DNA from 4 places in the Gordonia sp. 34D genome. Region 1 is predicted to be linked to each of the others. Evidence: predicted binding sites of a transcription regulator. Region 1 holds the regulator's gene; each other region holds the start of a gene.

Region 1 (4,211 bases):
GCGGATCCGGAGGACCGAACCGTGTCCTCCACCTGCACTGCCAGTTTCGCGAGCGCATCGGCATCGATGTCGCGCCCCTGGCATGCCCGGCGCACGCCTTTCATGACCTTCTCCCGGCTAAATGGTTCGGAAATACCATTGCGCTTAACAACGGACAGAACTGCCGACTCCACGGTGGTGAACCGGCGCCCGCACGCACTGCATGCCCGACGACGCCGGATGGCCTGGCCATCATCGGCGACTCGGGAATCGACTACTCGGGTGTCATCGTTCTTGCAGAACGGGCATCGCATGTCACGAGAATACCCGGCGGCCCAATCTGCCTTGTTTCGCAGTGCGTTCCAGCACGAACCTGGGGGCTTCCCTACTTGTAGGCCGGGACCCGCAATGCCTGGCCGACCGCCAGACCCGAGGTTTCTAAGCCATTGATCTCACGGAGCTGCGCGATCACTCCGGCGGTCGGCAAATCGGGCGCGATGCGCTGGGCCAGGCTGGTGAGTGACTCGCCTGCCCGCACATACACAACTTCGGTCGCCTGCGGGGCTGCCGGTGGTGTTGATTCGAGATTGGCTCCGACGATCGCGAACATCCACACCATGGCTGCGAGCGCTCCGCCAACCAGGAGTGCCCCGACCACGCGACGACGACGATAGACGGCAGCTTGATTACTGCGGTAATTCGAACGTTGGGTAACGCCTCGCACGTTCGAGGACGATTCGAACATCGGCGAGCGCTCGCGCCGCCATTCATTCGAATGACTGACAGGCGCTGCGCTCTTGGATCGCTCGTCCGTTCGAGTTAAGTCTGCGATAGCTCGCACTTGGCGACGCTGCGGGCGACCGCTCGGAAAGCAAAGAACGTCACCTCGCTGCGCCTGTACCCGACCCGAAGAATCGCGCGCCACGACAGGAAGATCGCAGGTCATAACTACTTCGAGGCCGGCGCGACGGCTACTACCGGCCGAGCCCACACGAGTGTGGCCACTACGCTCGAGGCGCTCCACGGGAGCCTTGAGAACATTGGCGCTCATCGGTGATCTCCTATCGATCGGGTGTTCGAAGAACTCTTGTTCGATAGTTAACACCATGCCTCTGACAAAGTTCGACACGCATCGAACAATTGTTTGAGTTTTGTGACCTACTCAACTAGCGTGGAGCTATCAATCGAACACAGCTGACGAAAGGCCCGACGGTGACCGACACGCCAGATCCACTGCTCTCGACCGAGACACTGGAAGCTTCCCTCACCCAGCGACAGCGCGATGTTCTGGAAGTCATCCGCAAGTCGGTACGCGAACGCGGCTACCCGCCAAGCATCCGTGAAATCGGCGAGGAGGTGGGTCTCACCTCGACCTCGTCGGTGGCGCACCAACTGCGCACCCTCGAGCGCCGCGGCCTACTCAAGCGCGACCCTCACCGTCCGCGCGCAGTCAATGTCCGCGATAGCGGGCGCACCCCGCCGGATGGCGGCAGTAGCGGCGGCGAGGACGATTCTCTGCCGAAGCCGACGTTCGTACCCGTTCTCGGCCGGATTGCCGCGGGCGGCCCGATTCTTGCCGAGCAGGCTGTCGAAGATGTTTTCCCGATGCCCCGCGAACTCGTCGGTGACGGTTCACTGTTCATGCTTCGCGTAGTTGGCGAGTCAATGATCGACGCCGCTATCTGCGACGGAGACTGGGTTGTGGTTCGTCAGCAGAATGTCGCCGAGAACGGCGACATTGTCGCCGCCATGATCGACGGCGAAGCCACCGTCAAGACGTTTAAACGCGTCGACGGTCATGTCTGGCTGATGCCGCACAACGAGCACTTCGAGCCCATCCCCGGCGACGACGCCGCAGTCCTCGGCAAGGTCGTCACCGTGATGCGCCGCATTTAGCGAGTGCTCCATCCGGAGCGATTCACCCCGGTCAGCCCAGTTTGGTTCGCGCGTCGTCGCGTGCCTGAGCTGGGCTGACTGCATTGAGAGCCGCCGCCGCCGCGTTTCGGCACTGTTGGAGACTGACCTCTCCGAGTTGCAGGCCGACCGCCGCGGCAGCCGCCGGAGCCGTCGACAGTGAAGTCACTCCGAGGCCAACCAGGACGCAGGCCAGCAGCGGATCAGCAGCCGCCTCACCGCACACCCCGACCGGCTTGTTCGCGCGCTGGCCCGCCTCGCCGACTTTCGCAATGAGCGCCAGAACGGCTGGCTGCCACGGGTCTGTGAGCTCCGCCAGTTCCGGCGACATCCGGTCAGCGGCCATCGTGTATTGCGCGAGGTCATTGGTTCCGATGGAAACGAAGTCAACTTCCGCGAGGATCCCATCGGCCAGCAGCGCCGCCGATGGAACCTCCACCATGACGCCGGGAATCAGCCCCTGCAGCCGAACGGCACCGGCGAACTCGCGCGCTTCGTCAACGGTGGCAATCATCGGTGCCATGACCCACGGAGCGCTACGGCCGTCCCCCTTGGCAGCCTCCCCCAGCGCCCGTAACTGGTTGTCGCGGATTTCTGGATAGCTCTTCACGATGCGGTTTCCCCGAACCCCCATGGCGGGATTGGGTTCTTCGGTGTTGTTCACGAACTTCAGCGGCTTATCCGAACCAGCATCCAACGTCCGGATGACTACTTTGCGACCGGGGAAAGCATCGATGACTTCCCGGTAGAGCGCCACCTGCTCGGCAACCGATGGCTCATCAGCTCGTTCGAGAAAAGCCAACTCAGTACGAAATAGCCCCACCCCCTCGACTGGTGCCCGAGCACCTTCTCTGGCCGAGGATCCGTCGGCCACATTGGCGAGTATCGCAACCGGGTGACCATCGGAGGTCCGACCGGGGCCACGCCAGCCAGCGATCTCTTTCGCACGCGCATGCGCCTGCGCGACTGCCACCGAGATGAGTTCTGGATCGGGTGAACTGCCGACGGTTCCCAAGTCACCATCGACGTATCCCATCGCACCGGAATCGATGTCGCCAAGGGCGCCAGCCGCGACAACGCAGGGGATGCCCAACTGTCGCGCAATGATGGAGGTGTGGCTACTGGGCCCGCCCAACCGCATGGCCAAACCAATTACTTTGGTTGGGTCTAGCTCGGCAGTATCCGCGGGGGCAAGGTCGTCGGCGAGCAAGATTGATGGCTCGTCGGGAACGGGGATACCGGGTTCGGCGACACCGAGGAGTTCTGCGACCACCCGGTCACGAACATCTTTGAGGTCCGTGACCCGTTCGGCCATCAAGCCGCCCAGGTTGGTGAAGACTTCGACGAACTGATCGGTCGCAGCGATGGCCGCGAGTGCGGCGGGCGCTCCCCCCGAAATGGCCTTGTTGGCGGCACCGATCCAACCACGGTCGCGCGCCAAAGCTGCTGTGGCAATGAGGACTTCGGCTGCAACACCGGAGTTGCGGGAGGCTCGTTCGGTGAGTCGATCAGCGACGACGCCCGCGGCGGCCGCGAACCGTTCGGACTCGGCGGGGCGCAAACTTTCCGCGATCTCGGTGGCGTCGATGTCACCGAAGCCGGGCCGTGCACCCGGCTTCACAATGCGACCGTAGGCCAACCCCCCGACGACCGGAACGCCGGTGACGATCACCTCCGCGCCAAACGGATTGGCATCTGGGGCGTTCGGGGCCTGCGCGTTGGTACTCACCTGGATCATGTGATTCAGATTACAAGATTTCCTTGACTTGTCAGCACTTACACCGGTAGAAACAGATACATATCCACATAGATCAACATACTTCAACAGTGAATTGGACCTAGTCATAGCGAGAGGCAGCGATGTACGCGGAGGAGCGACAGTCCGAGATCGCAGGTGATGTCCAATCCCGCGGTCGGGTTTCGGTAACTGAGTTGGCAGCTCGATTCTCAGTCACAGGCGAGACGATCCGCCGGGATTTGGAGATTCTGCAACACACTGGACGCCTCGTCCGGGTTCACGGCGGTGCCATCCGGCCCGATATCGCGACTGTTGTCGAGGAATCTGACCTGGCTGAGCGGTCCGAAACGCGGCGCTATCACAAGCAGGCCATTGCCGCTGCCGCGGTGCGTCTCATTCCGGTCGACGGCGGTTCGGTCTTGCTGGATGCCGGAACCACCACGCTTGCGCTGGCTCGGGCCATTCACCGAGACACCCGCCTGACTTTTATTGCCAACAGTCTTCAGATCGGCACGGTTCTCGCCGACCTACCCAATTCCACGCTGCTCTTGACCGGTGGCCGCGTACGCCCGACGACCGG
Region 2 (4,211 bases), 1.5 Mb from region 1:
ATCACGCCGATGATCATCACGGCCGCGGGGAGCAGAAGTGACTGCTCCATCGCCTTTGAGAATGGTGCCAATAGGAAGTTCGGCAGGGAACCGGCACCGATGGCGTCGGAGTGCCCGGCGCTTTCCGGCATGTTGGCAACGAGCCGGGACTGCATTGCGGCGGCAATTGCTGCCGAACCGAGGACCGAGCCGATCTGCCGCGTCGTGTTGTAGATGCCAGCACCGGCACCGGCCTGGCGTGGTGGCAGATTTCGGGTTGCCGTCGTCGCGAGCGGACCCCACATGCCAGCGTTCGCCAGGCCCATCAATGCGGAGGGGAGTAGGAACATCCAGATCGGGGTATCGACGTTCATCATCGATGCGTACCAAAACAGGGCGACGCTGAAGAGCCCAAGGCCGGGGATCAGCAGGTAGCGCGGATCTGTCCGGTCGAGGAGTTTCCCGGCAAGGGGCGCCAGGACGCCGGCGAGGACGGCCATCGGAATCATCAGCAATGCCGACTGGGTGGGGGTGAGTCCGCGTCCGAGCTGGATGAAGAACATCATCGGCAGTGTCATGCTGGTTACGGCAAAGCCGACAACCGCGATTCCGAGGTTGGAGATCGTGAAGTTCCGGTCCTTGAACAGTTCGAGCGGAACCAGTGGTTCAGATTTGGTCCGCGACTGCTGCCACAAGAACACGCCCATGACGGCCACACCGCCGAACACCATCGCCCAAATGCCGGTGGACCAGTTGTACTTTTCGCCTTCCTGGAGCCCAAAGACGATCAGGAACATGGCGATGGTGCTGAGGACGACACCGATCATGTCGAAGCGGTGCGGGTGGGTCTCCAGCTTCGGCACCAACTTCCATGCGGCGATGATGCCGATGACGCCGACCGGGACGTTGACGAAGAAGATCCATTCCCAGCCCGCATGGTCGACGAGGAGACCGCCGGCGAGTGGCCCGACGAGCATGGCGACACCGGCGACAGATCCCCACAGGCCCATCGCGGTTCCGCGCTGATGCGGCGGGAAGGTACGCGTGATGACGGCCATCGTCTGCGGGGTCACCAGGGCGGCACCCAAACCCTGGATGGCGCGAAACCCAATGAGTTCACCCAACGACGACGACAGTCCGCACGCCAGCGACGCGAGCGTAAAGATGGTGATGCCGATGAGGTAAATGTTGCGGGGACCGAAGCGGTCGCCGAGACGGCCGGTGATGAGCAGTGGCACCGCATACGCCAACAAGTAGGCGCTGGTGACCCACACGACGTTGTCGAGGTTGCTGGTGTCGGGGTCGAGCGCAGCTTTGATGGCGGGGTTGGCGACCGACACGATCGTCGTATCGACCAGCACCATAAAGAAGCCGATGACCAGCGCCCACAGCGCAGGCCATGGACTCCGTTCGGCGGTGGCGGAGGGGGTGGTCATGAGGTGGCGTCTTTCGATTCGGGATGGTGCGAACTGGGGAAGCGCGCATCGACGCCCCACAGGTAGTTGGGGTCGCCCAGATGCGTAAGTAGTCGGCGGGTCCACCGGAGATCGGTTTCGATGAGTTCGGCCTGCCGGTCAATTTCGATGAGGAACTGAGGTGGGGTGTCCCGTTCGGCGGCACCGGCGAGGCCTGCGCGATGCCCGTCAAGGTCGGCGATGAGGGCGTCGCGTCGTTGGCTGAGAAGTTGGATGGTTTCGGCGCGGTCGAGGTTGTGGGCTTCGGCCAGGGCGACGCGGAACTGGGCGGGCCGTTTGTTTAAGGGGAGTTCGGCCCGAACCCACGCGACGACAGCGTCGCGCCCGGCTTCAGTGAGCGTGTAAGTGGTGCGTTCAGGGCGGTTTCCATCGCGGTCGACGCCCACTTCGTCTACTAATTTGGTTGCTAGGAGCCGGTCGACGGTGTGGTACAGCGTCCCGTTGGTTATGGGCACCATGCGGTCATCGCGGCGTGCTTTCAGCGTGCGAGCCATCTCGTACGGGTGCATGTCGCCCTCGCGCAGTAGCGCCAAGACCATTACTGCCAGCGGCGTAAGACGAAGGGATTTGCCCGGCATTCGAAGTCCCGTCCACATTGATTAGTCCATACCAATTAGTCAACATGGACTATAGGCCGACGGCTGACTTCGTCAAAATCGGCACGTTCCTTCCGTCGCGCTAACGCGTCGAGGGTCGAACGCGGCGTGTCCGCTTCTTCGGCGTGTCGAACCTGGCTGCTCCCTCTGGCTCTCCCTCGTGCGGAATGCCCTCAGATTCCGATCCAAAATTGTCAGACCCTCGAATTAGAATCGAACGTAAGTTCGAGCTAGCAATTCGAAGGGGAAATTAGATGACTACTCGCACCAGTACCCGCCCGCCGGCCTCCACGGTTGAGGTTTCCGACGGGGAGATTTTGATCCGGATCGCCCGCCCTGCCCCGGTTGCCTCTGGCGGTTCGGCGGAGGGTTCGGCTGCCTCTTCTGGTGTGGTGCGTGATTCGCGTGCGCAGCGGTTGGCGTTTGCGGCTCGGGTCGATTCGTTTGCCGGGGTGGTGATGTGGCATCGCTACAGCGAGATTTGCTCGCTGCTGCAGGAACGGTTTGCCGAAGCGCAGGCCGGTACGACCTCGGATGTGTTTGCCCGCGTGTACGATCCGTTGTGCCAGGTCGCGGCGTCGTATGCGACGGCGGCTGGAGTGCGGCAGTACACGGCCGAGCAGTTTGTCGAACGGGCCGTAGCGTGTGTTGAACGCATTCCGGCGGTGGGTGGCTTGTTGCGTGATGGGCTGATCCCCGACGCCTGGTTTGCTCGTGTGGTCGAGCAAACTGCCCTGGTCGACGACCTCGCTTTGCTGGCCCTGATCGACGCCGAGGTCGCTCACCGACTGATGGGTTTGGGGGGCCTTTCGGCCAAGCGTGTGGAGGCCGTTGTTGCTGCGGTCGTCGCCGAGCATGACCCCGATGCGGTCACGTTGACTCGTGAGCAGGTCAAGGCCTACAAGAAGGTATTGGTCAACCCGCTCAGCGAGGGGATGTCGGAGTTGATCATTACCGCTGCGGCCGAGGACGTGCGTATCGCTAAGGAGGTCCTTGATGCGGTGATCGCCGGGGTGTGCCCGAAAGATCCCCGCACCAAGCAGGTCCGTCGCTCGGATGCGGCGATGGCGCGGTTGAACGGTACGGCGTTCACCTGCCAGTGCGGCGAGGATGATTGCACCGCTGAACTGTCGGCCGAGCAGGTTCAGGCTCGGTGTGCGCGGGTGGTGTTGCATGTGGTGGTGCGGGAAGAAACCCTCGACGGCACGTCCGAGACGCCGGCGCAGTTGGATGGGTTCGGCCCGATCTCGGCCCAGCATGTTCACGAGATCGCTGCCCGTTCCGATGCGGTGGCCCGCAAGGTCGATCTGGGTGATCTGCTCGATCACCAGGCCCAGCCGGGTAACAACTACCGGCCCACTGCCACTCTCGACGTGGTTTTGCGGGGCCTGTTCGGGACGTGCACCTGGCCCGGCTGCAGCGAGCCAGCGTTTGCGGCGGATTTGGATCACGTGTGCGAGTATGACCACGACGACCCGGCCGCTGGTGGCCCGACGTGCTTGTGCAATATCAACCCCAAGTGCCGGTTCCATCACGGGCTTAAGACCAGTGCCGAAGGCTGGCTTGACGATCAGATCGTTGACGCCAACGGTGTGATCTGGACCGAGGTGACGACCCCGGAAGGGTTCACCGTTCGTCAGCAAGCGTTGAACACGTGGCTGCTGCCGGAAGTGGGGTTGATTCCGTGCTCGCACCCCACGTTCGGCGGGACACGCCCGGATTCCGGACACGTCGAGGACGGCCCTCAACGCACAAAGTCCCGCACGAAGGCCAAGCACGATTACCGAATTGCCCGCCGCGCCGCCAACCGCCGCATCCGCGAGGAAGCCGAAGCCCGGGAATTAGCTGAGGACGGAGTCCCACCGTTCTGACAAACGCGGCAGCGCGTCAGGTTCGACACGCCGAAGAGTCGGACACGCCGTGTTCGACCCTCGACGCGTTAGCCCGAAGGCGTCCGCGATTGTCGCGTACTCCTCGATTAGGGGGTGCGCTCGCTTCGCTCGCGGCCCCACTCGGAGAGCGAGGGGAAAGGTTAGCCCGAGTACGGGAGACGCCGGAGTTTGGAACATGCACCTGAAGTCGTTGCCAAGCGACTGGTACTCGGGAACGATGGGCGAGTGGACCTTCCGGTAAACCCGCCCGTGCAACCGATGCTCGCGAA
Region 3 (4,211 bases), 1.9 Mb from region 1:
GGCGTCAAGATCCACCGGGAGGCGACCGTCTCGCGTATTACGCCTACCGAAGTTGTGTACTCGGTGAACGGCGAGGAGCAGTCCGCGCCCGCGTCGATGGTGATTTACGCGGCCGATACCGCAGCGGATGCCCCGTTGGCGCAGGCACTCGAGTCCTCCGGCGTGAGCGTCGAAGTGGTTGGTGACGCAGGCAAGGTCGACTACATCGAGGGCGCCATCCATTCGGCGTGGAAGTTCGCAACCGCGTACTAGCCGCGCCACCGATCAGAATGGCGGCGGCTCAGCGGAGTCGTACTGCGCCGTAGCAGCAGCCTTGGCGCAGGCCATCGCATAGCGACGCTGCGAGCGGATTTGCATCCGCTGCGCATGCTTGGCCTGCGTCCGGGTCCGCTTTCGTTCCGGCTCGGTGGCGGCATCGATAACCCCTGGCGCAACTGGCCGCCCATGCTTGCACGGTATGAGGCCAAGTTGCGGCAGGAGCCACTGGTTGCGGGCCCGCGAGCGCACGGTATGCCCGCTCGGGGTGGTGAGCTCGGTCCAGATCACCCCGTTGGCGTCGACGACCTGGTCGTCGATCCAGCCTTCGCCGTAGGTCTTGAGCAGGTGATGGAAGCGGCACTTCGGGTTCAGATTGCACTGGCAGGTGGCGCCTCCGGCGGCGGGGTCCTCGTGGTTGTACTCGCAAACGTGGTCGAGGTCGCAACCCCACGCCGGGCGCTTGCATCCGGGAAATACGCAGGTGCCGTGTACGCCGCGCATCGCGACGTCGGTCCCGGCTGTTGGACGGTAGTGATTACCGAGCTGAAACGGGCAGTCGGCAACGGCGTCAAGATCGAGCGGCCGGATTAGCGTGCCCGGGCGGGAAGCGATTTCGCGAGCGTGATGGGCATCGATGACGCCGAAACCGTCGAACCAGGCGGCCTTGCTGCTATCGCCGTTGAGGGTGGACTCGTGGGCGATGACGTGCACGACGATCTTGGCAAACTCTTCGGCGATCTCGCTGTCAGTGGCGCGTACTGCGCAGTTGTCGCTGCCGCAGTCGCAGCCGAACTTGTTGCCAGTGAGGGCTGCGAGCGCAGCATCGGCGCGACGAGCACCACAGCTACGACTGTCGTTTTTGCAGACGCGGGCGGCACGAGCGTCGATTGCCTTGGAGGCGAGGGCAATTTCCTCAACGCTTGCGGCGATGGTGAGCGTAGCGTCATCGACGTCGTTGCTGACGGTGACACCCTTGCTGTGTGCACGACGACGCTCACGGAGGGCGTCGGCGTCGAATTCAGCGACCATGCGGCGGGCGACGTTGCTGGCGTCGCCGTAGCTAACGCCACCAATCTCACGGAGTTCCTGTGCGATGGCTGCATCGACGGCAGCAATCGCGTCACCGTCGGTGACGCCAGTGGTCTGCAGAACAATCTCGCGGAAGCACGGCAGCGAGATGACCCCATCACGCAGCAAACGCGCGCTCTGCGGCAAACGATCGCGTGCTTCGACCGCCAGCGCGACGTGACGTTCCGCAGTGGAGCGGGCAACTCGCATGCCGACGGCCACTTCGCTGGCAATGTTTGCCTCGAGGTCGATCATGCGGCGGGCGCAGTCGCCAGCGTCGGCCCCGAGTGCGGCCATGCCAGCCGCGAGCATCTCGATGATGACGACCAGCCGACGCCACGCGAGGAAACTCTCGCCCGAGGCGAGAGCTTCAATCACTGCCGCACCTGCCGGGCCGGTGGCACCAACCTCGTCGAGGTTGACCTCGTTCCACCTGGTGTTCGTCATCTGAAACCTCCTCGAATCGAACTGTTGTTCTAATCATAGATAGCGTCAGTGTGTTATGCAACACATTTCTCGAACCTATTCTCGATTTTGTTTTCCGGTTCGCATCGCACGATCACCGCCACGTTTCCGGACGTAAACACCGTGTACCAGCTTGCTCACCTGCTGATATTGGTGTGCCGTAAGGACTTTGGTGCGTGCATGATCATTGCCATCAACGCCCACGTTTGAGGAGTTCGCCTTGTCCACGACCCCTGCCCGCGAAATGACACTTCGCTTCCTTGCCGCCCCCACCGATGCGACGACCCTCGGCGGTGATGTGCGCGGCGGGCGCCTGCTGTCGTGGATCGATAAGGCCGCGTACGCCTGCGCTGCGGCGTGGTCGGGCGGCTACACGGTGACTGCCTACTTCGGGAACATCACGTTCACGCGCGGTATCGAGCCGGGCGACATCGTCGAAGTGACTGCCACCCTGATTCACACGGGCACGTCAAGCATGCATATTCGGTGCACGGTCTCGTCGGCCGCGCCACACAGCGGCGTCTTCACCGTCGCGAGCGAATGCCTGGTCATCTTTGTCGCCGTCGGAGAGGACCGTCGTCCCCGGCCCGTGCGGCAATGGGTACCGGACACCGAGACCGACGTCGCCGCCGAGCGCTTTGCGACCGCCCGCATTCCAGTCCGGCGGAAAATCGAGGACGCGATGGCCTCCGTCACCTACTCCGACGCCGGTTCCGCGCCGCGGTCGGCGACCCGCTTCCTCGCCGCCCCGACCGACGTGAACTGGGGCGGCAACGCGCACGGCGGTCGGGTGATGGAATGGATGGACGAGTCCGCCTACCTCAACGCCGCGCGCTGGAGCGGCGGTCGGTGCGTATCCGCGTACGTGGGCGGCATTCGGTTCTACGCCCCGATACACATCGGTGACGTCGTCGAACTGGATGCGCGACTGATCCATACCGGCAAGCAGACGATGCACGTCTCGGTGCATGTTCGGGCAGGCGATCCTCGTTCCGGAGAGTTGAAGCACTGTGCGCACAGCTTGACGATCGTCGCGGCGGTCGACGCCGATGGCGATGCCACGACCGTCCGCCGGTGGACGCCCGTAACCGCCGAAGATATCGAGCTCGACAACCACGCCCGCGAGTTGATGGCGATTCGGGCATCTCTCCCATCCTGGTCGGATGCCGGACCGGTGCCAACATTGTTGTAAACACTTGTGGAAATGTGTCTACCGGCTTACGTTCAGCTGTGGCGGGGATCACTCGCTCACAGCTACGACGGAGGACGCATGGGATTCCTGCAACCGGTGGAACCGAAAGTCGACACCGATGAACTGGGCCGCAGCACCCGGCCCGTTCAGATGCGCCTGCTTTCCGAGAACTTCCTGTCTCAGGGCTTCGGGACACCCGACGTGATCTACGTCGGCTACCTCCTCAAGATCGCGCTGTTCATCCTCGGCGGCGCACTGTTCGCGATCACCACCCCCGGCGTCAGCGGCCTGTTCGACGTCGCCGACTGGTGGGCACTGCCAGTGGTCTGGGAAAAAGTCGTGCTGTGGTGCATCCTGTTCGAGGTCACCGGATTCGGCTGCGGCTTTGGTCCGCTGAATCTGCGGTTCCTGCCCCCGCTGGGGTCGTTCCTGTACTGGCTCCGCCCCGGAACCATCCGGCTGCCCCCGTTCTCGGGGAAGATTCCGCTGACCCGCGGCACCCACCGAAGCTTGGTCGACGTGGTGCTCTATGCCGCGCTGCTCGTTTCACTGGTCGTGGCGCTACTGTCGTCGACCGCCCCCGACAGTGAGCAATTGCCGTGGCAGCGAGTGGCTGCGGTACTGGTGATCTTGGTTTTGATCGGCCTGCGCGACCAGACAATCTTCCTGGCCGCCCGCGCCGAGGTGTACGGGGCAATCGCGTTGACCTTCCTGGTCCCGTTCCCCGATTCGATGTCGGTCGCGAAGCTGGTGCTGTTGTGCATCTGGTTGGGCGCGGCGGTTTCGAAGATCAACCAGCACTTCCCGTCGGTGGTGCAGGTGATGGAAACCAACAGTCCCATCTGGCGGGGTGCGCGACTCAAGCACATGTTCACGAAGTCGTACCCGGAGGACCTGCGTCCGTCGGCGTTGTCGAAACTGCTCGCACATGGCGGCACGGTGATCGAGTTCGCGGTTCCGATGGTGCTGTTCTTCTCAAACGGCGGCCCCGTCACCTATGTGGCGGCCACCGTGATGATCTTGTTCCACCTGCACATCATCGTGACGATCCCGATGGGGACCCCGCTCGAGTGGAACGTCTTCATGATTTTTGCGGTCCTGGTGTTGTTCGTAAACCACGCAGACCTGGGCGTCAGCAACCTCACGTATCCCGTTGCCCTGCTGATTCCGGCGATGAGTCTCGTGCTGATTGTTTTGGGAAATCTGTTCCCGCGGAAGATTTCGTTCC
Region 4 (4,211 bases), 1.7 Mb from region 1:
CCGTTCTGGTGCTGTCGACCATCGCGATCCTGGTCGCATCCATCAACGTCTTCGGTGGCTTTGCGGTCACCCGTCGCATGCTGGCGATGTTCAGCAAGGGGGCCTGACGCACCATGACTATTGAATCCATGACTTTTGCGGCGTACATCGTCGCCTCGCTGCTCTTCATCCTGTCGCTGGCTGGTCTGAGCAAGCATGAGTCCGCCAAAAGCGGTCTCACCTACGGCATGGTCGGTATGGCCATCGCGTTGGCCGCGACCATCACCATGATGGTCAAGGACCTCGATCACCTCGAGTTCGCGGGTGCCTCGTTCAACAAGTGGCTGCCTATCGGACTGCTGATCGGTGCCATCGTGGTCGGCGCACTGATCGGTTTCTGGCGTGCCAAGGTCGTCGAGATGACGGGTATGCCCGAGCTCATCGCGCTCCTGCACTCGTTCGTCGGTTTCGCCGCAGTGTTGATCGGCTGGAACGGTGCCATCACCGGCGTCCACGCTGCCCCCAGCGATCCTGACTACGGCGCCCTGGTCGGTATTCATGCCGCAGAGGTCGCAATCGGCATCTTCATCGGTGCGGTGACGCTGACCGGTTCGATCGTCGCCAACCTGAAGTTGTCGGCCAAGATGAAGTCCGCGCCGCTCATGCTGCCGGGTAAGAACTTCATCAACGTCGGCTCGCTGGTGGTCTTCGTAGTCTTGACCGCGTTCTACGTCGCTCGCGACGTGAAGGATGACACCGCCGGATACGTCCTCCTCGGTGTTATTACCGCGCTGGCGCTGTTCCTTGGCTGGCACCTCGTCGCCTCCATCGGCGGCGGCGATATGCCCGTGGTCATCTCGATGCTGAACTCGTACTCCGGTTGGGCCGCGGCCGCATCGGGCTTCCTGCTCGGCAACGACCTCCTCATCGTTACCGGCGCACTGGTCGGCTCCTCGGGTGCTTACCTGAGCTACATCATGTGCAAGGCCATGAACCGGTCGTTCATTTCGGTGATTGCCGGTGGCTTCGGCATCGTCGCCGGACCGGCCGACGACACCGACTACGGTGAGCACCGCGAGGTCCAGGCCGACGTCGCAGCCGAGTTGCTGTCGAACGCAAAGAGCGTCGTCATCACCCCGGGTTACGGCATGGCCGTCGCCCAGGCTCAGTACCCGGTGGCCGATCTGACCGCCAAGTTGCGTGCCAAGGGCGTCGAAGTTCGCTTCGGTATCCACCCGGTCGCCGGTCGTCTGCCCGGCCACATGAACGTGCTCCTGGCCGAGGCCAAGGTCCCGTACGACATTGTGTTGGAACTTGACGAGATCAACGACGACTTCGCGGAGACGGACGTCGTCTTGGTGATCGGTGCTAACGACACGGTTAACCCGGCTGCCGCTGAGGATCCGTCGTCGCCGATCGCGGGCATGCCGGTCCTTGAGGTCTGGAACGCCAAGGACGTCATCGTCTTCAAGCGTTCGATGGCCGCCGGTTACGCCGGCGTCCAGAACCCGCTGTTCTTCCGTGAGAACACGCAGATGCTGTTCGGTGACGCGAAGGACCGCGTCGAGGACATCATCGCGGCGCTGTAATTTCGTACCGCTCCAACGCCCCGCAAGCCGAAAGGTTTGCGGGGCGTTTTGGGTTCCGGCAGATGCGTTCCGACAGCACGGACTGGGTGCGCGCCGGAACGCACGCAGCAGTGAGCACAATTGTCAGACCCCGAATCTAGTATCGAACGTACATTCGATTTAGTGATTCGAAGGGAACAATCTGATGACCACTCGCACCACCGCCACCACCGCCGGCCGGCCAGCTTCAACGGTTACCGTGCGCGACGATCAGATTGTTATCCGCATCGCCCGCCCCACCCCGGCCGCGACCGGTGGGGGTTCGGCGGCCGCCTCTGGGGTGGTGCGCGATAGCCGTGCGGATCGGTTGGCGTTTGCTGCGCGGGTGGATTCTTTTGCCGGGGTGGTGATGTGGCATCGCTACGCCGAGATCTACTCGCTGCTGCAGGAGCAGTGTGCCGTGGCCGAGGCGGATCCGGCTTCGGATGTGTTTGGTCGGGTTTACGATCCGCTGTGCAAGGTCGCGGCCTCGTACGCGGCGGCTGCCGGGGTGCGCCAGTGCACCGCTGAGCGGTTTGTGGAGCGCGCGGTGGCGTGTGCTGAGCGGATTCCGGCCGTGGGTGGTTTGCTGCGCGACGGCCTGATCCCGGATGCGTGGTTTGCGCGTGTGGTGGAGCAAACCTCACTGGTCGATGATCTTGGGCTGTTGGCGTTGATTGATGCCGAGATTGCTTACCGGTTGGCGCATGTGGGTGGGTTGTCGGCGGCGCGGGTGGAGGCGGTGGTGGCTGCGGTGGTCGCCGAACACGACCCGGATGCGGTCACTCTCACTCGTGAGCAGGTGCGGGCGTACAAGAAGGTGATCGTTAACCCGCTTAACGAGGGGATGTCGGAGTTGATCATTACGGCCTCGGCCGAGGATGTGCGGTTGGCGAAACAAACCCTGGATGCGGTGATTGCTGGGGTGTGCCCGAAAGACCCCCGGACCAAGCAGGTTCGGCGTTCGGATGCGGCGATGGCCCGCCTGAACGGCACCGCGTTCACCTGCCAGTGCGGTAGCGATGATTGCGCCGCTGAACTGTCGGCGGAGCAGATCGGGGCCCGGTGTGCGCGGGTGGTGCTGCATGTGGTGGTGCGGGAGGAAACCCTTGACGGCACCGCCGACACCCCGGCCGTGCTCGATGGGTTCGGCCCGATCTCGGCCGAGCACGTCCGCGAAATCGCTGGCCGTTCGGATGTGGTGGCTCGGGATTTGGATCTGGGTGACCTGCTCGATCAGCAGGCCCAGCCGGGCAATGCTTACCGCCCCGTCGGCCACGCTCGATACGGTGGTGCGTGGCCTGTTCGGGATGTGCACCTGGCCCGGTTGCGCCGAACCGGCATTTGTTGCCGACCTTGATCATGTGTGTGAGTACAACCATCGGGATCCGGCCGCCGGTGGGCCGACGTGCTTGTGCAATCTGAACCCGAAGTGCCGTTTTCATCACGGGCTCAAGACCTGCGCCGAAGGCTGGATCGATGACCAGATCGTCGACGCCAACGGCGTCATCTGGACCGAAGTGAGCACCCCGGAAGGCTTCACCGTGCGTCAGCAAGCACTCAACACGTGGCTGCTGCCCGAAGTCGGGTTGATTCCCTGCCAGCACGCCCCGATCGGCGCCAGCATTGTTGGGGCGACACGCCCAGAATCCGGACACGCCGAGAACGGCCCTCGACGCGCGCAGTCCCGCACCGAAGCCAAGCACGCCTACCGCATGGCCCGCCGGGCAGCGAACCGCCGCATCCGCGAGCAGGAGGCAGCCCGGACGTCGGCACAGGAAGGCACTCCGCCGTTCTGACCATGCCCCGACGACACGCCGAACAAGCAGACACGCCGCGAATAGCCCTCGGCGCGCAAAGTCCCGCACCAAGCCAACAACGACTGCCGCACGGCTCGCCGAGTAACGAACCATCGAACCCGGCCGGAAGTGGCGGCTTAAGTCCTAACGCTGAGGTGGGCAGCCTAGTGCGGGACGCTCCTGAAGTGGGTGGTCAGGCGATGATCGTCGTCGATGAGGTGGAAGGCGACGTTTGGGCGCTGAACCGGGTTGACGATCTCGGTGCCTTCGAATGGGAGGCTCAAAGTTGACGCAACACCGCCAACGACCGCGTGCGGGCGGCCAGCAAACATGGTGACCGCAGGTGTGTGGGCATGACCGGTGACGCAACCGACGATGTTCGGGTGCTCACCGATGAACTCGGCGAGCAGCTCGGGATCGAGTTGCCTGCGGTCGTCAATGAACGGGATGCCGACGGCGACGGCGGGATGGTGGAACGAAATGAGAACGTCGGTGTCGAGTCCAGCTTCAGCAATTTGGGTGCGTGCCCAGTCGAGAGTCGGCCGCGACAGGTAACCATCGGAGCGGCCGGGGATCGAAGAGTCGAGCGCCAGCACCAGCAGTCCGGATAAGCGCAGTGCCGAGTTCACCGGCTCGCTGCACTCGGCCCCCTGGATTACCGAAGTGTAGGCGGATCGACTGTCGTGGTTGCCAAGCGTCACGAGGGTGGGGATCTCGGTGGACAGGGTCTCAACCGCTTCGCGGTACTCCTCGGGAAGGCCTTCGTCGGCCAAATCGCCGGTGACCAGGAGGGCATCGATATTGCGCGGCCCACCGCAGCGACCAT

The links. The regulator LexA, encoded in region 1, represses DNA repair genes until DNA is damaged. The targets are predictions, from matches to a motif close to CGAACANNTGTTCG.
Region 2: the regulator LexA is predicted to act here: its motif matches at 2,265-2,278, upstream of AC1L34_RS12940 (HNH endonuclease signature motif containing protein).
Region 3: the regulator LexA is predicted to act here: its motif matches at 1,791-1,804, upstream of AC1L34_RS15415 (HNH endonuclease signature motif containing protein).
Region 4: the regulator LexA is predicted to act here: its motif matches at 1,712-1,725, upstream of AC1L34_RS13890 (DUF222 domain-containing protein).

Annotation. Positions count from the first base shown of each region.
Region 1 covers NZ_CM155293.1:1,311,175-1,315,385, forward strand. Annotated here, with positions in the region: gene nrdR (transcriptional regulator NrdR) at 1-293, opposite strand, end outside; gene AC1L34_RS06060 (LysM peptidoglycan-binding domain-containing protein) at 365-724, opposite strand; gene lexA (transcriptional repressor LexA) at 1,192-1,875, shown strand; gene AC1L34_RS06070 (phosphoenolpyruvate--protein phosphotransferase) at 1,907-3,631, opposite strand; gene AC1L34_RS06075 (DeoR/GlpR family DNA-binding transcription regulator) at 3,754-4,211, shown strand, end outside.
Region 2 covers NZ_CM155293.1:2,774,045-2,778,255, reverse strand. Annotated here, with positions in the region: gene AC1L34_RS12950 (DHA2 family efflux MFS transporter permease subunit) at 1-1,415, opposite strand, end outside; gene AC1L34_RS12945 (PadR family transcriptional regulator) at 1,412-2,032, opposite strand; gene AC1L34_RS12940 (HNH endonuclease signature motif containing protein) at 2,305-3,921, shown strand; gene AC1L34_RS12935 (ATP-dependent DNA ligase) at 4,168-4,211, shown strand, end outside.
Region 3 covers NZ_CM155293.1:3,317,695-3,321,905, reverse strand. Annotated here, with positions in the region: gene AC1L34_RS15420 (FAD-dependent oxidoreductase) at 1-252, shown strand, start outside; gene AC1L34_RS15415 (HNH endonuclease signature motif containing protein) at 265-1,773, opposite strand; gene AC1L34_RS15410 (acyl-CoA thioesterase) at 2,036-2,983, shown strand; gene AC1L34_RS15405 (DUF3556 domain-containing protein) at 3,062-4,211, shown strand, end outside.
Region 4 covers NZ_CM155293.1:2,985,952-2,990,162, reverse strand. Annotated here, with positions in the region: gene AC1L34_RS13900 (Re/Si-specific NAD(P)(+) transhydrogenase subunit alpha) at 1-107, shown strand, start outside; gene pntB (Re/Si-specific NAD(P)(+) transhydrogenase subunit beta) at 114-1,568, shown strand; gene AC1L34_RS13890 (DUF222 domain-containing protein) at 1,753-2,946, shown strand; gene AC1L34_RS13885 (HNH endonuclease signature motif containing protein) at 2,843-3,385, shown strand; gene AC1L34_RS13880 (metallophosphoesterase family protein) at 3,550-4,211, opposite strand, start outside.